3 regions of the Vibrio sp. VPAP30 genome follow, and region 2 is predicted to be linked to each of the others. Evidence: predicted binding sites of a transcription regulator. Region 2 holds the regulator's gene; each other region holds the start of a gene.
The links. The regulator CRP, encoded in region 2, controls carbon source genes, mostly activating them, when cyclic AMP is high. The targets are predictions, from matches to a motif close to TGTGANNNNNNTCACA.

Region 1 (3,289 bases), on a different contig from region 2:
AATATTCATCTCTAAAGCTTACCATTCAATGGTGTCAGTATTTGGCACCATTACCATATACAGTTTCTCTGTCCTCGTCAGCAAGAAGGTTTCGAGGTTGCCACGCACACTCGTAAATGCTTATGGACTAAAGCGTCACCCTAGGTAGGAGGCGTAGTCTGACGATTCCATCCAGATAAAGGAGAAATGTAATGTTTAATCCAACCGATTTTCCCAAACCCATTTTTGTTTCAGTCAATGACGTGAAACTTGAAGTCTTCGAAGCGGGTTCGCAAAATGCTGGAAACCCCATTGTGCTTTGTCATGGCTGGCCGGAGCATGCCTTTTCTTGGCGTTATCAGATACCAGCTCTCGTAGAGGCGGGATACCATGTCATTGTTCCAAACCAGCGCGGGTACGGCAATTCGTCCTGTCCGACAGAAGTCACAGCCTATGATATAGAGCACTTGTCGGGTGATTTGATCGCGCTTCTTGATCACTACGGATACGAAGACGCCACTTTTGTCGGTCATGATTGGGGAGCGATGGTGGTTTGGGGGCTGGCTTTATTGTATCCAAATCGTGTCAACAAAGTCATAAACCTAAGCTTGCCTTATCAGGAACGCGGAGACACTCCTTGGATCGAATTCATGGAACAAGTACTCGGCAGTGACCACTATTTTGTCCATTTTAATCGGCAACAAGGTGTTGCAGACGCGGTATTGGATGAGAACACGTCTCGATTTCTGCGTAATCTGTATCGGAAAAATGAGCCACTAAGAGAACCAGAACCGGGCATGGCGATGATCAATATCGCCAAGGGCGATACACCGCTCGGAGAGCCGTTAATGAGCGACAGTGAGCTGGCAGTTTTCGAATCCGCTTTTAAATCAACAGGCTTCACTAGCAGTATAAATTGGTACAGAAACCTTGACCGTAATTGGCATTTATTAGCAGACGTAAATCCCATCATCCAAGTGCCGACGCTCATGATCTATGGTGACCGAGATGTGATCCCTAAGTCCGAAAGGCTAACTGTGTTTGTTCCTAATGTAGACGTAGTTAACTTAGATTGCGGCCATTGGATTCAGCAAGAAAAGCCGCAAGAAACCAACCAAGCAATTTTAAGATGGTTGCAACACCAAAGTAGTAGCGCTTAGCCCTAAGCCAGAGTCATTGCATGAAATGGTCCACACTGAGCTATCTGATATGGCTCAGTTATGCCCCAAAGTTTGTTCCGTTTCTAAAAACGTTACAGTGAGTCAGCTAGCTTTGATATACAGAAATTATTGTGTGGTAAAACGCAAGAGCTGACCCCGCTCCCCTTTTTCTTACAATAGCCAATAAAACAGAGTGTTAAGGCTTAAAACACCAAATGAGCAATTACTAATAGTGTTCATTCATAGTGTCAATTGTTAGTGTTCAAAATACTATTTGTCTGATTTTTAATCGAGTGAACTCTGTGATATCTAGGTGTCATTACACTTACTTTGAGGGAATCTAACTGCTGTCACTGTAACTCATTGTTTATTATGTGCTTATTTCTTTGTCTGTTGGTGTCTTTATTTCACTGCCCAGATCATGAAATAGATTTACCAAATCTCCCCCATGTTTTGTCATAGTAAAACATTTAAGTACAAAACATTAGTCTTCAAATATAATTACATTTTGATTAATATGGTCATAATTGTGACTTAAGTCATATTTATGCGCATTTATTGAGGGTTAATTTGCTTTTTAGGTCACTATTTGCGTGATAATAAGAGGTATATTTGTTTAGAGTACAAAGTAAATGCACATTCCTATGATCGTATCAGCACCTTGGGTGGCTTACCCAGAAATCGTTGAGGAGTCCACGCAGTATGGATCATTTAGTGAACCTAACGCGGAAGATGGAGATGACATTTTTAATCTTATTGCCCAGTGTCCACCACTAGATACCAACTCCTCTTACTGCAATTTTTTGCAATCCACTCACTTTCGCCAAACATGCCTCTTAGCCCGCTACGAAGGAGAGATCTCCGGCTTTATTTCCGGTTATCGCAAACCAGAAGAACCGAGTACGCTTTTTATTTGGCAGGTCGCGGTTGCCCCCAAGCACCGAGGTAAAGGCCTTGCATATCAGATGCTTCAAGTACTTTTGACTAAAGACTCTCTGCAAGGCATTGATGCGATTGAAACGACGATTACCCGTGAAAACGGGGCGTCTTGGGCGCTATTCAAAAAGCTCGATGCGCAAAATGGTCAACAAGGTAGCGTTTCAACATTTCTCGATCAAACGACACATTTCAAGGGTAAACACGATACGGAGTATTTGTATCGCATCCCACTCACATCACAGGATAGATAAACGGTCTAATCATGGATATTTTTGACAAGCAAGAATCGCAAGTTCGCTCTTACTGCAACAGCTTCCCGGTTGTTTTTACGAAAGCAAAAGGGTGTTGGCTAGAGACTGAATCCGGTGAAAAGTACCTAGATTTTCTTGCTGGGGCGGGGTCACTCAATTACGGTCATAACAACCCGATATTTAAACAAGCACTGCTCAATTACATCGAAGCTGATGGTATTACGCATGGACTCGACATGCATTCTGGTGCTAAGGCTGAATTCCTCAACGCGTTGCAGAGTCATGTACTAGAACCAAGAGGCCTTAACTACAAAGTTCAGTTTACAGGGCCTACAGGCACCAACGCCGTTGAAGCGGCACTTAAGTTAGCCAGAAAAGCTAAGGGGCGCAGCTCTATCGTCGCCTTCACCAATGGCTTTCATGGCTGTACATCCGGTGCCTTGGCGGCAACAGGCAATCAGCACCATCGACAAGGAGCAGGGGTAAGTTTAAACAATGTCACTCGTATACCTTTTGAGGGCTATGCGGGCATTGATGGGCTGACACTATTTGAAACAATGTTAAGTGACAACTCAGCTGGGGTCGATAAACCTGCGGCTGTGCTTGTTGAAACTGTACAGGGCGAAGGTGGGCTCAACGTTGCTTCAAACGCGTGGTTGCAACGCCTAAGCAAAATCTGCAAACAGAATGATATTTTAGTGATTGTCGATGATATTCAAGCCGGATGTGGGCGCACGGGTACGTTCTTTAGCTTTGAACCTGCAGGTATTAAGCCTGATATGGTGACCTTATCTAAATCAATTGGTGGATACGGTTTGCCTATGGCAATCGTGCTACTCAAGCCTGAACTTGATATTTGGAAACCTGGCGAACATAACGGTACCTTTCGTGGCAACAACCACGCTTTTGTTACTGCCACTCAAGCAATCGAAATGTATTGGGCTGACAACAAACCATTCG
Region 2 (3,289 bases):
GGGCAACTTACGCCCAAGTGCTTACTACGCAGCAGATTACTGTGCTTACCCTATGGCTTCGATGGAAGGGGGAGAAACACTTCTTCCTGCGACCTTAAGCCCAGGTGTAGAACTATAAAATATAATTAAATTTTAGGGATTTCCCTTCTAGCCTCCCCGAGCCGGGAGGCATTTTAAACGTCACAGGTTGAAGGCTATCTAATCAAACTTTCTGGACACATTTGGTTAGATGGCCTTTTTTATAATTAGACATATAACTACTGATACTCCATTTACGTAAACCACCCTTACAAGGAGGCGTTATGACGCCAGATGTTTTATTCCAACAGTTATGGAATGACTATATTCAACGCTTATGTCCCTCTGCTGAACAAGTCCACCAACTTCTGCAAGAAGATGAAGCGCTGATCAATGATCACATTGCTCTGCGTACTTTCAATGTAGAACCGCTGGGCATTGCTACGCTTGCACAACCATTCTTAGACGTAGGCTACAAGCCATGCGGTGACTATGTGTTTGAGAGTAAGAAGCTGGTGGCTAAACACTTTGAGCACCCAGATCCAAAACAGCCGAAAGTATTTATCAGCGAACTGAAAGTTGAAGAGTGCTCTGCACAGCTACAAGCTATCGTCGCTAAACTTGTCGAGCAGTTAGACTCCAGTAAGCTAAAAGGTCATGAGTTCTTGTATGGTGGTCGTTTGTGGGACATTAGCTTTGCTGACTTCCAGACGCTAGCTAAAGAGAGTGAGTACGCTTCTTGGCTGGCAGCGCATGGTTATGGTGCTAATCACTTTACCGTAAGCGTCAATCAGCTCAATGCGTTTGAAGAAGTAAAAGGTGTCAATGACCATCTACGCGATTCCGGCTTTACCATCAATGAGTTTGGTGGTGAAGTGAAAGGCTCTCCAGATGTGCTGCTAGAGCAATCGTCAACTATGGCTGATAAGGTCGAGGTGACCTTTACTGAGGGCAGTGAGGTTATCCCTGGTGGCTTCTACGAGTTTGCTAAGCGCTACCCAATGAGTAATGGTGAACTTTACCCAGGGTTTGTTGCAGCCTCTGCTGATAAGATCTTCGAAAGTACTAACGGGTAGAGATAAGAGTCGAGATTCGGGCTTCGCCCTGCGAGAGTTTAGAACGGGCTGCGCCTTTCGAGAGGGTGGGGTCTAATGGTGATGCGATGGAGCCTTAAGTCCTCAAGGTTTTGACAAAACGAGCCCTTAATAAGCCATAATTTTCTCGATTCTCGATTCTCGATTCTCGATTCTCGATTCTCGATAAACAAAAAGCCACCAATGTCTCCATTGGTGGCTTTGAAAATTTTAGCGGTTAATCGAAATTAACGAGTGCCGTAAACAACGATTGTTTTACCGTGGGCAGAAATTAGGTTCTGCTCTTCTAGCATCTTCAGAATACGACCTACTGTTTCACGAGAACAGCCAACGATCTGGCCGATTTCCTGACGAGTGATCTTAATCTGCATGCCATCTGGGTGAGTCATCGCATCTGGTTGCTTCGCTAGGTTTAATAGCGTTTGAGCAATACGGCCAGTTACGTCTAGGAATGCTAGGTCACCTACTTTTTGGCTAGTCACTTGTAGGCGACTTGCCATTTGCGATGAAAGGCGCATTAGGATGTCTGGGTTTACTTGGATAAGTTGACGGAATTTCTTAAACGAGATTTCCGCAACTTCACAAGGAGATTTAGCACGAACCCATGCTGTACGCTCTTGGTCTTCTTCGAATAGACCAAGTTCACCGATAAAGTCACCTTGGTTTAGGTAAGAAAGGATCATTTCCTTACCTTCTTCGTCTTTAATAAGAACCGCTACTGAACCTTTAACAATGTAGTACAAAGTTTCAGCCTTCTCGCCCGCGTGAATAAGCGTGCTTTTTGAAGGGTACTTATGAATATGACAATGTGACAGAAACCACTCTAATGTTGGGTCGGTTTGAGGTTTACCTAGAACCATAATATCTCACTTCCTCTGCAGGGTACGCTTGCCGCTTTCCATATTTTAGCTAAGCCTTAATCAAGACCTACTAGGATAAGAGCACTTTACAAATGCTGCAAGCCAACTTGTGTTTCGGTAAGAAATAGTATCCTTTTTCGAAAACGATTTCTTGATTTTAATCGGGTACAACTGGGGTTTTAGTACGCAAAACTGTGCACATGATCACGGTATGAAAAGTAATCGTGTTCTAGCTGTGAGTTTTAGCCAATTTTACCCGTTTCAATGAGCTGTTGGAGTATCGGACGTACGATAAGCTCCATTGCAAAACTCATCTTGCCGCCTGGCACAACAATTGTGTTGTGACGTGACATAAATGAACCATCAATCATTGCCAGTAGATATGGGTAATCGACGTTTTTAATTCCTCGTAATCGGATTACAACAAAACTTTCATCTAAACTCGGAATACCTTTGGCGTTGAGCGGGTTAGATGTATCTACGGTCGGTACGCGTTGAAAGTTAATGTGAGTGCGAGAAAACTGCGGTGTGATGTAGTTCAGATAGTCATCCATTGAGCGAACGATAGAGTCCATCACAGCTTCACGCGAATGACCTCGATCGCGCGTATCGCGGACGAATTTCTGAATCCATTCAAGGTTAACGATAGGCACCATGCCAATCAGAAAATCAACATGCTGAGATACGTTGACCTCGCCATCGACGACACCACCATGCAGGCCTTCATAAAACATCACGTCGGAGTTTTCTGGTAGATCTTGCCAAGGCGTAAAGGTGCCTGGCATTTGGTTGTATGGAACAGCTTCATCAAACGTATGTAGGTAACGACGAATTTGCCCAATACCTTCTTGGCCGTATTTTCGGAAGAATTCCTCAAGGCCATTGAAGTCGTTCGCTTGGGGGCCAAAGTAACTGATATGGCGACCTTGCTCTCGTGCCTTACGGATTTCGACATCCATCTCAGGGCGCGTGAAGCGGTGAAAGCTGTCTCCTTCAACCCATGCGGGTTTGACGTTCATCATGTTGAACATCTTGCGGAATGCTTCTGAAGTGGTTGTGGTACCGGCGCCTGATGAACCAGTCACCGCAATAATTGGGTGTTTTGCTGACATGACAAACCTTGTCGTAATCTAATCCTTTAAACGAAAACCACTATAGCACGCTTTAGTGGCTAATCACTGTATGCGATGCGTTAAAGTTTTCGCTTAAGTTGAATATCGACGGTTTCATGCAGCTCTGAAAATACCACAACTGCTTCACCAGACTCCAACTGTGTGCGTATCTGGTCAATTTTATCTTGCAGTGACACTTCAACAT
Region 3 (3,289 bases), on a different contig from region 2:
AACTCGGCAAAAAGGTTGTGGAAGCGATACCAGTTCTGCTCTCCCTCTAGCGGGTGGATAAATAATCCGAATCGATTCAGAGACTCTATCATGCTCAGCGCATCTTCGCGTTCAGTCAGCTCACTCACCAACTGGTCATTGAAGTGGTCTAATACTGAGCACTGAAGCAAGAAAAGGCGTGTTTCTTTGTCTAGAAGATCAAATACCTCTTCAACCAAGTAGTCCCAAAGATGGGCATGGTTAAATTGAGAGAAAGACTCAGCCGATTGTGCCAGTGTTTTGTGCTGATGCTGAGCTTGCAACGCAATCAGTTGTAGAGCTGAAGGCCACCCTTCGACGTAATTTCGCAGATTGTTCGCAGTCACATCGTCAATGCCATCGGTTACTCGCTGATTAAAGAAGCGTGTTGTCTCTTCTATGTCAAATGCTAGTAACTCGTCACCAATTTCGATCATTAAGTCTCGGACACGAAGGTTCGCGGTGCCAAGAGGTGGTGTAGCACGGCTAGTTACGACTAGTGTGACATTGTCTGGCATATGTTTAAGGAAGAAGCGCATCGCTTCATGAATCTCGTCTTCCGCAATGAGGTGGTAGTCATCCAGCACCAAGTAGCATTCTTGGTGGAAATTAGACATCTCAGTAAAGACTTCGCCAAATAAAGAGTGAAGAGAAGAGAATTGGCGTTTTTCTGCAAGTTTCTGCGAGTTAGGGCAGCTACCATCGGTCGCTTTATTGAGTGCTTGTAGCAAATAGTTGATGAAACGAAACGAGTCATTATCGCTTTCATCAATGCTATACCAACCGACGTGTGATTTATCTGACAACCACTGTGCAGCCATGGTGGTTTTTCCATAGCCAGCGGGCGAACGAAACAATACCAGCTTATAAAAGGGGGCTTGTTGAAGAAGGTCTAATACTCTTGGCCTTACGATTGCGTTATGCAAGCGCGCCGGGCGAGTGAGTTTCGAAGGAATCCACATCTTTTTATTCCCTATTTTTCCCTTAACTCAGGGTACTGAGCCCGAAAGGACTGGTACATCTTTGCACAAATATTGAGCAATAAAGCTTATTGGCAAGGATGTTACTTGAGATTTATCGTTACAGTTATTGATCAACGATGGGTTTTTCGCGTAATTCACATTTTGACGCTAACTACGCCCTGTTTTTGTGATTTGAATCACCTTGTGAGCAGTCTGGTGAGAGCCTTAAATACATATTTGCACCAATGTGCATGCAACTTTCATTTTTTATTCAAACTTATTGTGATCGAGTATGCATATTGCTCAATTGAGCATGTTCCTTAACACATATCTTTTTATACATCAGCTATAGGGTAAATACGTTGATGGTGTGATCGTTATCACCAGAGCTCGAATGTTGTGAAATTTAAATGAGAGTTAGATCACTGAGCCCTAGGTAATACACCCTCTACGCCCTATGCCCTCCTCCCAATCAGCCGTGTTGTTAGGAGGATGTTTTGCTGTTCATGTCAATGCACGATATGGCACAGATGGATTAGAACTAATAAGTGAGATTTCTCTAATGAAACCTACGCAACAGAAAAATTTTAACAAAGCGACTTTCCAAGCTGATGTGAAAATGCACCTCTCAGCGACTTACGCTAAAACTGAAGATACAGCGACAGCGCGTGAGTGGTATCTCGCAATGGGTAAAGCGCTTGCTGAGTTAACAACGCTAGATCTACTAAAAACTGAACAAGACCCTAAGATCAAAAATGCTAAGAGCGTTAACTACCTATCACTAGAATTCCTGATTGGCCGACTAACGGGCAACAACCTAATCAGCTTGGGTCTATATGACCAAATTACTGAGGCGATGGCAGAATTAGGCCAAAACCTGACGGATCTATTAGAAGAAGAGCGTGATCCTTCACTGGGTAATGGTGGTCTAGGACGTTTGGCTGCGTGTTTTATGGATTCATGTGCTGCGCAAGAGTTCCCAACGGTAGGTTACGGTCTGCACTACGAATACGGTCTATTCAAGCAGTCGTTTAAAGAAGGACGTCAACAAGAAGCACCAGACGCATGGCGCGGTGTTGAAGGTTATCCTTGGGAAGTAGCGCGTCCTAAACTTGCGCAAGAAATTGGTTTCTACGGTCACGTTGAAGTGTCACACGAAAACGGTAAAGAAATCCGTAAATGGGTACCAGGTATGAGCGTAAGAGCAATGCCTTGGGATCTACCAATCGTAGGTTACGAGTCTGACACTGTTTACCCACTACGTTTATGGGAATGTCAGGCGATTGCACCGTTCTCACTAGCTAGCTTTAACAACGGTGATTACTTTGAAGCTCAGCACTCATTGATTGATGCAGGTAACATCACAAAAGTTCTGTACCCGAACGACAACCATGAGAAAGGTAAAACTCTGCGCCTAATGCAGCAGTATTTCCACTCGGCAGCGTCGGTACGTGACATTCTGCGTCGTCATGAAGAAGCAGGTTTTGCAATTGCAGATCTGCCTAAGCAAGAAACGATTCAGCTTAACGATACACACCCAACTATCGCAATCCCAGAGCTAATGCGCATCCTTATCGATGATAAAGGTCTATCGTGGGATGAAGCGTGGGAAATCAGTGCAAATACGTTTGCTTATACCAACCACACGCTACTTCCAGAAGCGCTAGAGACTTGGCCTGAGTCACTAATCCAGCGCCTACTGCCTCGTCATATGGAAATTATCTTTGAAATCAACCACCGCTTCCTAAAAGAAGTTCGTAAGATGTGGCCTGGTGATGGTGAGAAGCAAGCGAAGCTGTCGATTATTCAAGAAGGTTTCAATCGCATGGTTCGTATGGCAAACCTTTGTGTAATTGGTTCGTACAAAGTAAATGGCGTAGCAGCACTTCACTCTGAGCTAGTTAAGAAAGATCTTTTCCCAGAATTCAACGAAATCTTCCCAGGTAAACTGACTAATGTAACCAACGGTATTACACCACGTCGTTGGTTGAAGTTCTGTAACCCTGGCCTATCTCAGTTAATCACAGACAAAGTGGGTAGTGAGTGGCCAGCAAAACTAGAGCTGCTAGAAGGTATTGCTAAGTTTTCAACTGACGCAAAATTCCAGAAAGAATTCATGGCAGTTAAGAAGCAGAACAAACAGCGCCTAGCGGACTGGGTTCAAGATAACATGGGTATCGAGCTAGACACTAACGCGATTTTTGACGTACAAATCAAACGTCTGCACGAGTACAAGCGTCAGCACCTAGACTTGCTACATATCTTGTCTCTATACCATCGCATTATCAACGAACCTGGTTTTGAATGTG

Region 1: a site for CRP is predicted at 1,668-1,683, ahead of ectA (diaminobutyrate acetyltransferase). Genes of this name have one in related genera too.
Region 3: a site for CRP is predicted at 1,392-1,407, ahead of ZX61_RS10775 (glycogen/starch/alpha-glucan phosphorylase). Genes of this name have one in related genera too.

Annotation. Positions count from the first base shown of each region.
Region 1 is NZ_LBLS01000037.1:106,609-109,897, reverse strand. Features, by position in the region: gene ZX61_RS17185 (helix-turn-helix transcriptional regulator) at 1-9, opposite strand, end outside; gene ZX61_RS17180 (alpha/beta fold hydrolase) at 192-1,139, shown strand; gene ectA (diaminobutyrate acetyltransferase) at 1,784-2,329, shown strand; gene ectB (diaminobutyrate--2-oxoglutarate transaminase) at 2,341-3,289, shown strand, end outside.
Region 2 is NZ_LBLS01000019.1:184,108-187,396, forward strand. Features, by position in the region: gene astD (succinylglutamate-semialdehyde dehydrogenase) at 1-118, shown strand, start outside; gene ZX61_RS08605 (DUF1338 domain-containing protein) at 303-1,094, shown strand; gene crp (cAMP-activated global transcriptional regulator CRP) at 1,340-1,972, opposite strand; gene ZX61_RS08615 (phosphoribulokinase) at 2,215-3,084, opposite strand; gene ZX61_RS08620 (YheU family protein) at 3,165-3,289, opposite strand, start outside.
Region 3 is NZ_LBLS01000026.1:57,300-60,588, forward strand. Features, by position in the region: gene malT (HTH-type transcriptional regulator MalT) at 1-980, opposite strand, end outside; gene ZX61_RS10775 (glycogen/starch/alpha-glucan phosphorylase) at 1,543-3,289, shown strand, end outside.